DNA from 2 places in the Enterobacter sp. fkY84-1 genome. Region 1 is predicted to be linked to the other one. Evidence: predicted binding sites of a transcription regulator. Region 1 holds the regulator's gene; the other holds the start of a gene.
The links. Region 1 encodes CRP, which controls carbon source genes, mostly activating them, when cyclic AMP is high. Its sites were predicted from a motif close to ATGTGANNNNNNTCACAT; they were not measured.
Positions count from the first base shown of each region.

Region 2: a site for CRP is predicted at 5,798-5,815, ahead of hpt (hypoxanthine phosphoribosyltransferase). Genes of this name have one in related genera too.

Region 1 is NZ_CP169393.1:4,313,553-4,321,228, reverse strand. Features, by position in the region: gene ACEPLT_RS20750 (putative adenosine monophosphate-protein transferase Fic) at 1-496, shown strand, start outside; gene pabA (aminodeoxychorismate synthase component 2) at 527-1,090, shown strand; gene argD (bifunctional acetylornithine/succinyldiaminopimelate transaminase) at 1,176-2,396, shown strand; gene ACEPLT_RS20735 (YccS/YhfK family putative transporter) at 2,393-4,480, opposite strand; gene crp (cAMP-activated global transcriptional regulator CRP) at 4,538-5,170, opposite strand; gene ACEPLT_RS20725 (OsmC family protein) at 5,482-5,886, shown strand; gene ACEPLT_RS20720 (phosphoribulokinase) at 5,971-6,840, opposite strand; gene ACEPLT_RS20715 (YheU family protein) at 6,871-7,089, opposite strand; gene ACEPLT_RS20710 (hydrolase) at 7,086-7,676, opposite strand, start outside.
Region 2 is NZ_CP169393.1:802,269-809,944, reverse strand. Features, by position in the region: gene ACEPLT_RS03780 (fimbrial protein StkG) at 1-719, shown strand, start outside; gene ACEPLT_RS03775 (polysaccharide deacetylase family protein) at 721-1,968, opposite strand; gene ACEPLT_RS03770 (PTS sugar transporter subunit IIA) at 2,033-2,473, opposite strand; gene ACEPLT_RS03765 (ABC transporter permease) at 2,578-3,348, opposite strand; gene ACEPLT_RS03760 (ABC transporter ATP-binding protein) at 3,345-4,271, opposite strand; gene can (carbonate dehydratase) at 4,379-5,041, shown strand; gene hpt (hypoxanthine phosphoribosyltransferase) at 5,133-5,669, opposite strand; gene ACEPLT_RS03745 (glucose/quinate/shikimate family membrane-bound PQQ-dependent dehydrogenase) at 5,878-7,676, shown strand, end outside.

The sequences.
Region 1 (7,676 bases):
TAATGGTCCATCGGATCCCGAGATTGAGAGCCTGGCGCTTGGGCCTTCCGCGCCCGGATTACCCCATCTGTGCCTTATTCACCGCCATCTCTACCGCAGAGAGATGAAGCGGGCAGGTGAGTTCCGGACCGACGATATTTTCAAAGGTGATATTCCCTTCTGCCATTTCGAATACATCGAAAAGATGGGTAATGAACTGATGGCGGCGCTGGAAAGCGAAAAGTATCTGGCTGGCCTTGAGAAAGCGGCGTTCATTGAAAAAATTAGCCATTATTATTGTGAAATCAACATGCTGCATCCTTTTTCGAGAGGTAACGGTATTGCTCAGCGCGTTTTCTTTGAGCAGCTGGCGATCCATGCGGGCTATTCACTGGACTGGCGCGATATCGATCCCGAGGAGTGGGTGTCCGCTAACCGCAGCGGCGCAACGGGGGATTTAACCGCGCTAAACGCGATCTTTGCCAAAGTAGTGAGCGAAGCGCGGGAATCTGAGTAGAATAGGGCGGCATTTTTTTCGGGAGCCGCCATGATTCTGCTGATTGATAACTACGATTCCTTCACCTGGAACCTTTACCAGTATTTTTGCGAACTGGGTGCAGAGGTGGTTGTCCGACGTAACGACGAGATTGGCCTGGCCGATATCGAGACGCTGGCTCCGCAGAAAATCGTGATTTCACCCGGCCCCTGCACGCCGTCGGAATCAGGTATTTCGCTGGAGGTTATCCAGCACTATGCCGGCAAGCTGCCGATCCTCGGCGTTTGTCTGGGCCATCAGGCGATTGCTCAGGCCTTTGGTGCCACCATCGTGCGCGCCGCCAAAGTCATGCACGGCAAAACCTCGCCGGTCACCCACACGGGCACCGGAGTGTTCACGGGGCTCAATAATCCGTTAACCGTGACGCGCTACCATTCCCTGGTCATTGACCCGTCGACGCTGCCCGACGGCTTTGAGGTGACCGCCTGGAGCGATACGCAGGAGATCATGGGGATTCGACATCGCGAATGGGATCTCGAAGGCGTGCAGTTCCATCCGGAAAGCATCCTCAGCGAGCAGGGGCACGCGCTGCTGGCAAATTTCCTCCATCGCTGAATATCTGTTGCCTTGCTGTGATTTTTTATGCATATTTTGTGATTATATTTTCACAATCAATGTGACATAAATGGATGGTCATGACATGGCAACTGAACAACCAGCAATTACCCGCGCGACATTCGATGAAGTGATTCTGCCGATTTATGCACCGGCTGAATTTATCCCGGTGAAGGGGAAAGGCAGCCGCGTCTGGGATCAGCAGGGCAAGGAGTATGTGGATTTCGCGGGCGGGATTGCGGTCACGGCGCTGGGTCATTGCCATCCCGCGCTGGTGGAGGCGCTGAAAACCCAGGGTGAAACCCTGTGGCACACCAGCAACGTGTTCACCAACGAACCGGCGCTGCGCCTGGGCCGTAAGATCATTGATGCCACGTTTGCCGAGCGCGTGCTGTTTATGAACTCCGGCACCGAAGCCAACGAAACCGCCTTTAAGCTGGCGCGCTACTACGCGACCACGCGCCACAGCCCGTACAAAACCAAAATCATCGCCTTCCACAATGCCTTCCACGGGCGCTCCTTCTTTACCGTCTCCGTTGGCGGCCAGCCGAAGTATTCCGACGGGTTCGGTCCGAAACCAGCCGACATCATCCATGTGCCGTTTAACGATCTGCACGCGGTGAAAGCGGTGATGGACGACCACACCTGCGCGGTGGTGGTCGAGCCTATTCAGGGGGAAGGCGGCGTGACCGCGGCAACCCCGGAATTCCTGAAAGGGCTGCGCGCGCTGTGCGACGAACATCAGGCGCTGCTGGTGTTTGATGAAGTGCAGTGCGGGATGGGGCGTACCGGGGACCTGTTTGCCTATATGCACTACGGCGTGACGCCGGATATTCTGACCAGCGCGAAAGCGCTCGGCGGCGGTTTCCCGGTGAGTGCGGTCCTGACGACGCAGGAGATCGCCTCCGCGTTCCACGTCGGTTCTCATGGCTCTACCTACGGCGGTAACCCGCTGGCGAGCGCCGTAGCGGGGGCCGCGTTCGACATCATCAACACGCCAGAGGTGCTAAACGGCGTTAGCGCGAAGCGCGAGCTGTTTGTGAAGCACCTGAAGCAGATTGACGAGCAGTACGACGTGTTCAGCGAGATCCGCGGGATGGGGCTGCTGATTGGCGCCGAGCTGAAGCCGCAGTACAAGGGCCGCGCGCGTGATTTCCTGCACGCCGCCGCTCGCGAAGGGGTGATGGTGCTCAACGCCGGGCCGGACGTGATGCGCTTTGCGCCGTCGCTGGTGGTGGAAGACAAAGACATCGAAGACGGCTTAACCCGCTTTGCCGCGGCGGTTGCAAAGATCGTTAAAGGCTAATATTCGGTTCGTTTCAACCGGCGCGTTAACCAAACCCCATGATGCGGACGCTGACGCCATGCCACCGACGAAATGGTGTGCATGGTGTTCAGATGCCCCAGCACGCGCTGCAAGTGTTGCTCAAGGGTGCTCATTGGCCCGTGGGTTAACGTCTCCGGCGCTTCCAGAATATTTAAATCCCCCGACTCGCCCGGTGAGTCATACTCCAGACGCTGCTGGCAGCGCTGCAACGCAATTTCACACGACTGCAGGTAGCGCTGCGCCAGATCCGGCGTCAGCATCGTATGCTCGCGCGCCAGCGTCGTCATGGCGTTAATGTGCTCAACGATAAACTGACTGTGCGTTACCCACAGCTTCATATCGGCCAGATAATGTGAGTTAAAGCCCGGCTCCTGCATCGCCTGGTTGAGCGAGTTGAACAGGGCGTTGTGCGCCTGGTTGACCTTCATGCGCTGATACGCCAGCGGGGAGGGCTGCGGGTCGTCGCTCAGGATGAGGCGAATGGCCTGCTGGTCGGCCTCCAGCGCGTCGTGGGCGTTCTGCCTGAGCAGTCCGCTTTGCCACTGCGGCCAGAGCCAGACCATACCGCCGAAGGCAATCAGGCAGCCGATCAGGGTATCAATCAGCCTGGCGATAATAAACTGTTCGCCGTTCAGCGTAAGCAGCTGCAGGGTGTATACCGCCGTCACCGTAAAGCCCACCATCGCCCAGCCGTAATTTTTGCGGATAATCAGGTAGCTCACCAGCGTGATCGCCAGCATGCCTGCCAGGGTATAGCCTTCCGGCACGTGGAAGTGCAGCGTTACGCCTGCAATGATCAGCCCGGCCATGGTGCCGCCCGCCCGGTGCAGAATACGCACCCGCGTGGCGCCGTAGCCGTTCTGGGTGACGAACAGCACGGTCATTAAGATCCAGTAGGGCTTCGGCAGATGCAGCGCCATGCCCATCAGGCTGGCGATACTGAGCATGACGCTAATTCGTGCGGCATTGCGCAGGGCGGACGATTTGAGAGATAGATAGCTTTTGAGCGCGGGCAACAGGGGAAGCCGTTTTTGTTTATCCGCCATCAGGTCGCGGGAATAAAGCGGGCGCTGGGTGCGTAGCACGCGGGCGATGCGGCTGAAGTGCCAGGCGGCAAACTGGCCGACCGGGTTATCCGGATGCTGACGGGCGATTTTCTCCAGCGCGCCGAGCTGTTTTTCCATGTTAAAGCGCGTGGGATAGCGGTGGTAGAGAATATCGTCAGCCAGCACGCGCAGGCGTGCCGAGACGGTCTGCGCGTTCCAGCGGATCACCGCTTCGGCGTGGCTGCGCTCAACCAGCTTTTGCACCTCCTGCGGGTGGTGCAGGCTAACAGAGATATGCTCCTGCAGATCCAGGCCTACCTGGAAGGTGCGCAGCAGCCGTTTGTACTCGTGGTTCTTGTTGGCGGCGAGCATATGCAGCTGCTGATAGCACTGGCTTATCAGATCCACCACCTTCTGCTGGCGCGTCAGCAGCGGCGGTAAGGCTTTTTCCGGATCGGTATGCTGGGTGAGCAGGGTGTATTTGGCTTCGCAGTATTCCGCCAACTGCACATAGAGCAGGCTCAGGGATTCGCGCAGCGGCTGTTCCCGCCACAGCCAGAACCAGAACCAGTTAAACAGCCCGTACCACAGTGTCCCCAGCGCGTAGATCAGTAGCGGCTCCCACACCGGCATATTCCCGGCGAGGCTCAGCGTGAAGATGGCCGCAATCAGCGAGGCGGGAAGCAGGCGGGCGTGCAGCGAGCTGATTTCCGCCGTGACGCCGAGCGTCATCGCCAGCACCGTCAGGATCAGCGGCAGCGGGATATCCCGGGCCAGTAAAAGCTGTACGGCAAGGCTACAGCCAGCAAACAGGCAGCCGCCCACGATCAGACGTTTGAAAAAGCGCTTATGCGGTGTGTCCAGGCCAGCAATGTTGCAGCAGGCGGGCACGAGGGAAAAGAGCAGGCCTTGCTGAAGGTGTCCGAGGATCAGGCCGATGGCCACGGGTAGACACAACACCAGCGTTTGTCGCAGTGCGTAGTTAACTTCCGGGTGATAGATCAGCCTGCGCCACATGAGGAGTAGAGACAAAAACGGCGTGACACCTTGCGATGGCACGCCGTTTAAGCGGAATTAACGCGTTCCGTAAACCACGATGGTTTTACCGTGGGCGGAGATCAGGTTTTGATCTTCCAGCATTTTCAGGATACGGCCCACTGTTTCACGGGAGCAACCGACGATTTGACCAATTTCCTGACGGGTAATTTTAATTTGCATGCCGTCCGGATGGGTCATGGCGTCCGGCTGTTTCGCCAGGTTCAGCAGAGTTTGTGCGATGCGGCCCGTCACGTCCAGGAAGGCGAGGTTGCCCACTTTCTCTGAGGTGACCTGCAGACGGCGCGCCATCTGGGAAGAGAGACGCATCAGAATGTCAGGGTTAACCTGAATCAGCTGACGGAACTTCTTGTAAGAAATTTCAGCCACTTCACATGCTGTCTTTGCACGAACCCAGGCGCTACGTTCCTGGCCCTCTTCAAACAGGCCCAGTTCACCGATGAAATCGCCCTGGTTCAGATAAGAAAGGATCATCTCTTTCCCTTCTTCATCTTTGATCAGCACTGCCACCGAGCCTTTAACGATGTAATACAACGTTTCCGCTTTTTCACCCTGGTGAATCAGCGTGCTCTTTGATGGGTACTTATGAATGTGGCAATGAGACAAGAACCATTCGAGAGTCGGGTCTGTTTGCGGTTTGCCAAGCACCATGCGCTGTTATCCTCTGTTATAAGCTGTCACCAGAGTCATCAGATGCATCCGGACTCTGGGGTTGCAATCGAATTCTTACCCATACCCTGGGAAGTCGGCTACCGTAACGTTTCGCAGCCAGTAAAGTTTGATGTCCTCTGCATACATGTGTAACGTCAATGTATTACTGTAGCATCCTGAGTGTTTTAGCATAGCTTTCGCCGCGTGTCTCCTGGTGTCTCGCTTCAGCATGATGCAGGTCGCCTTCCATTGCGAGAAATGTAACGCACGCGTAATCTGTCACCAAAAATGCAACGTTGGAGTTTAAGAATATGCAAGCGCGCGTGAAGTGGGTTGAAGGTTTAACGTTCCTGGGCGAGTCCGCGTCAGGACATCAGATTTTGATGGATGGTAACTCCGGCGATAAAGCGCCCAGCCCAATGGAAATGGTGCTGATGGCGGCAGGGGGATGCAGCGCCATTGACGTGGTGTCGATTCTGCAAAAAGGCCGTCATGACGTGACGGATTGTGAGGTCAAACTCACGTCAGAACGCCGCGAAGAGGCGCCACGCCTGTTCACCCACATCAATCTGCACTTTGTGGTCACCGGTAAAGAACTGAAAGACGCGGCGGTTTCACGTGCGGTGGACCTGTCTGCGGAGAAGTACTGCTCTGTGGCGTTAATGCTGGAGAAAGCGGTAAAAATCACCCATTCGTATGAAGTGATCGAGGCTTAATGTTTGGCGGGTGGCGCTTCGCTGACCCGCCCTACAAAAGCACGACCGTAGGCCCGGTAAGCGCAGCGCCACCGGGCAAAAAACTCACGCGATCTGTTTCCCTTCCATCAATCGCTCCACCAGCGGCGTCATGATGAGCTCCATCGCCAGCCCCATTTTTCCGCCCGGTACGACTAATGTATTCATGTGAGAAATAAACGAGCCCTGCAGCATCGCCAGCAGCCAGGGGTAGTCAATGCCTTCGAGATTGCGGAAATGGATCACCACAAAGCTCTCATCCAGGGATGGGATACTTTTGGCCGCGAACGGGTTGGAGGTGTCCACCGTCGGCACGCGCTGGAAGTTGATATGGGTGCGGGAAAACTGCGGCGTCAGGAAGTTGATGTAGTCTTCCATGGAGCGCACCACCGAATCCATCACTGCTTCGCGCGAGTGGCCGCGCTCGCTCATGTCACGCGTCAGCTTCTGGATCCACTCCAGGTTAACGATAGGCACCACGCCAACCAGCAGATCCACGTGGCGCGCCACGTCGTGCTGCGGCGTGACCACGCCGCCGTGTAATCCTTCGTAGAACAGCACGTCGGTAGGTTCCGGCAGGGGCTGCCAGGGGGTAAAGGTGCCAGGCACCTGATTCCAGGGAACGGCTTCATCATAGGTATGCAGATACTTGCGGGACTGCCCTTTACCGCTCTGGCCGTACTCAATAAAGGTTTGTTCCAGCAGGCCGAAGTCATTGGCTTCCGGACCGAAGTAGCTGATGTGTTTACCCAGATCGCGCGCCTTACGGATGGCCATGTCCATCTCCGGGCGCGTGTAGCGGTGAAAGCTGTCGCCTTCGACCTCCGCCGCACGGAGATTCAGCTGGGCGAAAATCTTGCGAAATGCGAGGCTGGTGGTGGTGGTTCCCGCACCACTCGACCCCGTAACGGCAATAACCGGATGTCTGGCAGACATAGCAACTCCCTGACTGAAAAGGGTGGAAGATCAGCCGTGAAACGCGTTGCGGGGCATGATATTGACCGTCTCATGCAGTTCTGACCACACCAGCACCACGTCGCCGCTTTTCAGCTGGCGCTTTACATCGTTGACCTTTTGCTCAAGCGAGCGTTCCTGTTCACCATAATCGGTGCCTTCGCGTAATACAAAGCTTTCAATCAGATTATCGAGCGTTTCGGGAGCCAGATCCTGCCAGGGAATAATCATGTTGCACCGTCCAGATAAGGGGTTAGCCAGTCAGGAATACGCGTCTCAAGCCACATTTTCGGGCGGCGCAGCGTGCCGCCGATAAACCCGACGTGGCCGCCGTGCTCGGTCAACTGATAGTGAACGTTGTCGGGCAGGAATTCCTGAGCGGGAATCGAGTGATGATCCATAAAAGGGTCATCTTTGGCGTGAATGATCAGCGTTGGCTGCGTGATCTTGCTGAGCAGCGGCATGGCGCTGCATTGACGATAATAGTCAATTGCATCGGCGAAGCCGTGAATTTTCGCGGTGATCAGATCGTCGAATTCGCGTATGCGGCGCACTTTTTTCAGCTGGCGCAGGCTTACCGGGAGGGTGTCCGGGTAGGCTTTCAGTTTACGCGCGGCATTGGCCTTCAGCAGGTTGAGCAGGTAGCGCTGATAGACGCGTGAAAAGCCTTTATCCATGTGGTAGCTGCACTGCTCCAGCATGAACGGGGCGGAGACGATGACGGCGGCATCCAGCGGGACGCTTTCCCCTTCTTTAGCTAACAGGCAGGCCAGCATATTTCCGCCCAGCGAGTAGCCTACGGCCGCGGTGGGCACGGT
Region 2 (7,676 bases), 1.2 Mb from region 1:
ATGGCGTAACGGCATGGTTCCCCCCAAACGCGAACGAATTTTATCGGACAGGTATCATCGGGTATGACTATGGGCTTCTTGATGAGAAAAACTGGCACGTTCGTATGGAAATTTGGCAGACAAATGGGTTCACAGGTGTACCCACAGATGAGAATTTCCTGACCGCGAGCAGTGGCCCTATCGGTCAAATTATTATTGGTAACCCTAATGGGACAACAAAAGATGACCATCCACGTCCGCTGGTGAATATGTCCCAGATGTCATTCAGTATTCCCTTAAACCGTCCAACGTGCGCATTACGCGCCCCGACAACGGTGAATCTGGGGGACTGGTATCCTGCAGAAGTCGAAAACGGTAATACCACTAAAGTCGGGTTTCAGATTACGGGGACATGTATAAATACAGTGAAGGTTGAATATACATTATCATCCACTCATACCACCTCAGATAAAAAGTATTTTACTAACGCCGTTGAAGGTAATAGTGGAGTAACCGCGGCAGGAGGCGTCGGCGTCAGGATTCTGGATAATCAGGGTGATAACTATCCTGTTCCAGCTGATAGCTATGCGCGAATCCTTGCTGTGGGCGAAGTGATTGGAGTGGACCCGGTGAATTTTGTAGACAGAACCCTTTGGGCTCAACTGGTTAAAATCGGCAGCGAACCTGTGACCGTCGGGACTTTCGGTACCTCTGTTACCTTCCAGATAACCTACGAGTAAACTACCCCTGCGGCTGATTGCTGATCAGCCGCGACATCGTCTCCAGCGAATCCGTTCTTAAGATGTACAGGCGTTTCAGTAAGAACGGATTATCCCCCGGCTTCACCTTTCCTTTCACCGTCGTCACCGCCAGATGGAAACCGGCATCATTCGCCGCCTTTATCGCTTTATTGTCGTAGCCGCCGAAGGGGTAAGAGACATACAGCACGCGCGGGTTAAACTGCGCCAGCGCGCGACGCGAGCGTTCAAAATCAAACAAAATCACGTGATAGCTGCGGCTCAGTAAAATCGGATGCTTATTGGCATCCACGCGGTGCAGGAAGTGGGTATGAGACTGAATATCGAACACATCCTGAATCCCCTTAATCTCCTGCACGCTCATAAACTGCAGGGATTTAGGATCCCACTTCTGCGGATGGCCTTTTATGCGGGAAGAGATAATAAACGCGGTAGCCTTGAAGCCGTACTCTTTCAGCACAGGATAAGCATAGCGGCTGACAGATTTCAGGCCATCGTCAAAGGTTATCACCACCGATTTCGCAGGCAGGTTCATTTTGTTACGCACGTACCCTTCCAGCTGGTACATCGTCAGGGTGGTATAGCCCTGATCGCGAAGCCATGCCATCTGGTTATTGAACGCACGTACGCTGGTCGTCGTGGACGTATGTCGAAAGCGCGTGTTTTCTTCATCGCGCAAAATATGATGGTAGGTCAGAACAGGAAGGCCGTTATCTTCCTGCGCATCCAGGCTGCTGATCCACGCCAGACGATTACCGATGCGGATCTGAAACCAGGTCTGGTTTAAACGGTCTTTAAGTTTGTTCAGGATCGGATAGCGAAGATTGGCGCTTAAGGTGCCGAAGGGTGCGCTGCCGTTGTTCGGGGCGTTATAAACGGGCGTGTCTTTCCACGTTATCAGGTTTTGATTGCTCAGCGGTTTATTCAAATCCCCCAGGCCATCCTCGACGCGCTGTTTGCCCTGAACCGGCTCCAGATGCCCCTTGTCGATAAAGCCCGTGCCAAATCCGAAGCGAAATTCATAGTAGTCCGCCGCCGCAGGCACCACCGCGAGGATCTGCCCTGCCCGCACGTTGCCAACGTTAATGACGCTGTTGCCGATCTGCGCCCAAATCGCCGCATCTTCGGTGGTTTGCATATATTGAGCAGGCAGTCTTTGCTGACTTAATAAACTGGCAGAAACAGTGCCGGACACGAACATCAATAGCAGGAAAACAATACGCGTGAACATGAGGGTCTTATTCGAAGCGGAAATACTTACGCCATTGTAGCAAAAGCGACATCAATACCAATGTTTAATTCTTATACAGGTCATGCAGCAGGACAAAGGGAGGATTTTTTTGCTGTTGATGCCACAAGCTGCTGACGCCCGGGGTACCCAGCGAAACGATAGCGTTACGGAACGCTGCGCTGGTTAAGGTCTCGCGATGGGGATACATCATTTCAAGCAGTGGAAAGCTAATACCGGAGATCACCTCGCAGCAGTCGTGCTTATGGCTCATCAGGGCCGCAGCACGGTACGGCGCCGCGCCGGATTTATCGGTAAGAAAAATCACGCCGTCTCCGGTGTCGGTTTCATGAAGGGCATCGCACATCATCCGGCCAAGCATGTTGGTACTCAAGCCGCGCCAGTAGTTAACCGCGCGACACTGTGGCAGCGGACCAAACCTGGCTTCCAGCTTCAGCAGCATGTCCTGCGCCCGTTCATCGTGGCAGGTGATAACCCATCCCAGCATAACTCTCTCCTTAGCAGGCAAGTAGTTTAGCGGAGTGAAGGTTAGCTTTCGGTGATAACTGTCAAAGAAAGTGCCCGGCAGACAGAATGTCGCCGGGCTGAGGGCTAGCTGCGCAGACCGCGTCCGCGCTGGATCAGATACCAGCACAGCAGGTAGAAGACGATGATGAACACTACCAGCACCGCCACCGTGGTAAACAGCGGCACATCGGTGATGCCGAGGAAGCCAAAGCGGAAACCGCTGATCATGTAGACGATCGGGTTCAGGTGCGACAGCGCTTGCCAGAACGGCGGCAGCAGCGTCAGGGAGTAGAACACCCCGCCGAGATAGGTCAGCGGCGTCAGCACGAAGGTCGGGATCAGGCTGATGTCGTCAAACGTTTTGGCAAACACGGCGTTCAGCAGACCGGCCAGCGAGAAGAGGATCGCCGTCAGGAGCAGGGTCAGGGCCACGAAAAGCCAGGAGTGTACCTGGAACGGCACGAAGAACAGCGAGATGGCCGTCACCAGGATCCCAACACACAGACCGCGCGCCACGCCGCCACCGACGTAACCGGCAATAATCACATGCGTTGGCACCGGTGCCACCAGCAGCTCCTCAATATTGCGCTGGAACTTGGCGCTAAAGAAGGACGACGCCACGTTGGCATAGGCGTTGGTGATCACCGCCATCATGATCAGGCCAGGCACGATAAACTGCATATAGGTAAAGCCGTGCATCTCACCAATCCGGGAACCAATCAGGTTACCGAAGATGATGAAATAGAGCGTCATCGTGATGACTGGCGGCACCAGGGTTTGCACCCAGATGCGCATAAAACGGTTAATCTCTTTCGCCCAGATACTTTTCAGCGCGACCCAGTAAAGATGCGTCATGCCTTGTCTCCTTGTTTATCCTGCACCAGAGAGACAAACAGCTCTTCCAGTCGGTTCGCTTTGTTACGCATACTTAAAACCTGAATACCCTGCGCGCTCAGCTGGGAGAACACGCTGTTAATCCCCTGCTCGCGCAGCACTTCCACTTCCAGCGTTGAGGTATCCACCAGACGATACTGGTACCCTTCAAGCTTCGGTAGCGGGCTCTTTGCCGCCAGATCGAGAATAAAGGTTTCTGATTTCAGCTTGGAGAGCAGGTTCTTCATCGAGGTGTTTTCCACCAGCTCGCCGTGCTGAATGATGCCGATGTTGCGGCACAGCATTTCCGCCTCTTCCAGGTAGTGGGTAGTCAGAATGATGGTGGTGCCTTTATCATTGAGGTCTTTCAGGAAGCCCCACATGGAGCGGCGCAGCTCAATGTCTACGCCCGCCGTCGGCTCATCGAGGATCAGCAGCTTTGGCTCGTGCATCAGCGCACGGGCAATCATCAGGCGGCGCTTCATCCCGCCGGATAACATCCGGGCGCGTTCGTTACGCTTTTCCCACAGATCGAGCTGCTTGAGGTATTTTTCGCTCCGCTCCAGGGCCTCTTTACGCTCAACGCCGTAATAACCCGCCTGGTTAACGACGATCTGCTGCACCGTCTCAAACGGGTTGAAGTTGAATTCCTGCGGGACCAGACCCAGCTGGCGCTTGGCGTTGACCACATCTTTTTGCAGGTCGTATCCGAACACGCTGACGCGGCCGGAGGTTTTGTTCACCAGCGAGCTAATGATGCCGATGGTAGTCGATTTCCCCGCCCCGTTCGGCCCCAGAAGCGCGTAAAAATCACCGGCCTCTACTTTAAGATCTATTCCGCGCAGCGCCTGAACGCCGCCCGGATAGGTTTTTTTAAGCTGCTCAAGCTCCAGTGCAATTGCCATGAAATTAACTTACCTTCAGTTCTGACACACGTTGTGTGGTTTCATTAAAAGTCGGGTTACCCTATAGTAGCGCAACGCAATTACTCGGTTACAGGTCGCTAACCTCCATGAACAACATAGATACACTCATCAGCAACAATGCACTATGGTCAAAAATGCTGGTGGAGGAAGACCCCGGATTTTTTGGAAAACTCGCGCAGGCGCAAAACCCACGCTTTCTCTGGATTGGATGCTCCGACAGCCGCGTACCGGCGGAGCGCCTGACCGGCCTTGAGCCCGGCGAACTGTTTGTTCACCGCAACGTTGCCAACCTGGTGATTCACACCGATCTCAACTGTCTTTCTGTTGTTCAGTATGCCGTTGACGTTCTGCAAGTCGAGCACATCATCATCTGCGGCCACTACGGCTGCGGCGGCGTGCAGGCGGCGGTTGAAAATACGGAGCTGGGGCTCATTGATAACTGGCTGCTCCACATCCGCGATATCTGGTTCAAACATAGCTCACTGCTGGGCGAAATGCCGCAGGAGCGCCGCATGGATACCCTGTGCGAACTCAACGTGATGGAGCAGGTGTATAACCTGGGCCACTCAACGATCATGCAATCGGCGTGGAAGCGCGGGCAGAAGGTCTCGATCCACGGCTGGGCGTACGGTATTCACGATGGTCTGCTGCGCAACCTGGAAGTGACCGCCACCAACCGCGAAACGCTGGAGCAGCGTTACCGTTCGGGAATTGCCAACCTTCAGCTTAAGCACGTAAACCATAAATAAACAAAGCCGGGTGGCGGCTGCGCCTTACCCGGCCTACATGTGCCCATTCGTAGACCCGGTAAGCGCAGCGCCACCGGGCAACAAACCGCAATTACTCGTCCAGCAATACCACTTTCCCAACATACGGCAGATGACGATAACGCTGTGCGTAGTCAATACCGTAACCGACGACGAACTCGTCCGGGATAGAGAAACCAACAAACTCCACCGGCACCTGCACTTCACGGCGGTCAGGCTTATCCAGCAGGGTGCAAATCGCCAGCGATTTTGGCTCACGCAGGCTCAGGATCTCGCGCACTTTTGACAGCGTGTTGCCGGAGTCGATGATGTCCTCAACGATCAACACATCTTTGCCACGAATATCTTCATCCAGATCTTTCAGGATTTTCACATCACGGGTGGTGGACATGCCGCTGCCGTAGCTGGAGGCGGTCATAAAATCGACCTCATGGGGCACATGCACCTCACGGCACAGGTCTGCCATGAACATGAAAGAGCCGCGCAACAGACCGACCAGCACCATTTCGCTGCCGCTGTCCTTGTAATGTTCGGTGATTTGACGACCCAGTTCGGCGATACGCGCTTTGATCTCGGCTTCCGGGATCATCACTTCAACAGTATGTTTCATATTACTAACCAAATGATTTTAATGAAAATCTCTCAATACGGATGCGTTAATATCCAGCACTGATACGCAAGCCAGCCATTATATCAGCAAATGGATAACCCTGGCGTATGAGTTATAAAAAGCAAATATTGTGATTCCGATCACACTTGTTAATACCTATAATTAGTTGCTAGCAAATTATTAACAAAAACTGACGAGTACACTTTCTATGGCTGAAACAAACTCTAAACAGCCGCGTCTACTGGTGACATTAACAGCGCTATTCGCCGCCTTCTGCGGCCTGTACCTGTTAATCGGTGGCGTCTGGCTGGTCGCGATCGGCGGCTCCTGGTACTACCCGATTGCGGGCCTGGTTATGCTTGGCGTAACCGTCCTGCTCTGGCGTAGAAAACAATCTGCACTGTGGCTGTATGCCGCACTCCTTCTTGCCACCATGATCTGGGGCGTCTGGGAAGTCGGCTTTGACTTCTGGGCGCTGACGCCGCGCAGTGACATCCTGGTCTTCTTCGGCATCTGGCTGATCCTGCCGTTCGTCTGGCGTCGCCTGATTGTGCCGTCCAGCGGTGCGGTCGCGGCGCTGGTGGTAGCGCTGTTAATCAGCGGCGGTATCCTGACCTGGGCTGGCTTCAACGATCCGCAGGAGATCAACGGTACGCTGAACGCAGAATCGACGCCTGCGGCGGCGATCTCTCAGGTTGCTGACGGCGACTGGCCTGCCTATGGTCGTAACCAGGAAGGCCAGCGTTACTCTCCGCTGAAGCAGATCAACGCGGACAACGTTAAGAACCTGAAAGAAGCCTGGGTATTCCGTACCGGCGATCTGAAGATGCCGAACGATCCGGGTGAACTGACCAACGAAGTGACGCCAATTAAAGTCGGCGATATGCTTTATCTGTGTACGGCGCACCAGCGTCTGTTCGCGCTCGACGCGGCCACCGGTAAAGAGAAATGGCACTTCGATCCGCAGCTGAACTCCAACCCGTCCTTCCAGCACGTGACCTGCCGTGGCGTCTCTTATCACGAAGCGCGCCCGGATAATGCGAGCCCGGAAGTCATTGCCGACTGTCCTCGCCGCATCATGCTGCCGGTGAACGATGGTCGTCTGTTCGCCATCAATGCCGAAACGGGCAAGCTGTGCGAAACCTTTGCCAACAAAGGTATCCTGAATCTGCAGACCAAAATGCCGGACACCACGCCGGGTCTGTATGAGCCGACCTCCCCGCCCATCATCACCGATAAAACCATCGTGATTGCCGGTTCGGTAACGGATAACTTCTCCACGCGTGAAACCTCCGGCGTTATCCGTGGTTTCGACGTGAACACCGGTAAACTGCTGTGGGCCTTCGACCCGGGCGCGAAAGATCCGAACGCGATCCCGTCGGACGAACACACCTTTACCTTTAACTCGCCAAACTCCTGGGCGCCTGCGGCGTATGACGCGAAGCTGGACCTGGTCTACCTGCCGATGGGCGTTACTACGCCAGATATCTGGGGCGGTAACCGCACGCCGGAGCAGGAACGTTATGCCAGCGCTATCGTGGCATTGAACGCGACCACCGGTAAGCTGGCCTGGAGCTACCAGACCGTTCACCACGATCTGTGGGATATGGATATGCCGTCCCAGCCGACGCTGGCGGACATTACCGTAAACGGTAAAACCGTTCCGGTGATTTACGCTCCAGCGAAAACCGGCAACATCTTCGTGCTGGATCGCAGCAACGGCAAGCTGGTTGTGCCTGCACCGGAAAAACCGGTTCCGCAGGGTGCGGCGAAAGGCGATTACGTTAGCAAAACCCAGCCGTTCTCCGATCTGAGCTTCCGTCCGAAGAAAGACCTCAGCGGGGCAGACATGTGGGGTGCCACGATGTTTGACCAGCTGGTGTGCCGCGTGATGTTCCATCAGCTGCGCTATGAAGGCATCTTCACGCCGCCTTCTGAGCAGGGCACTCTGGTCTTCCCGGGTAACCTGGGGATGTTCGAGTGGGGTGGGATCTCCGTTGACCCTAA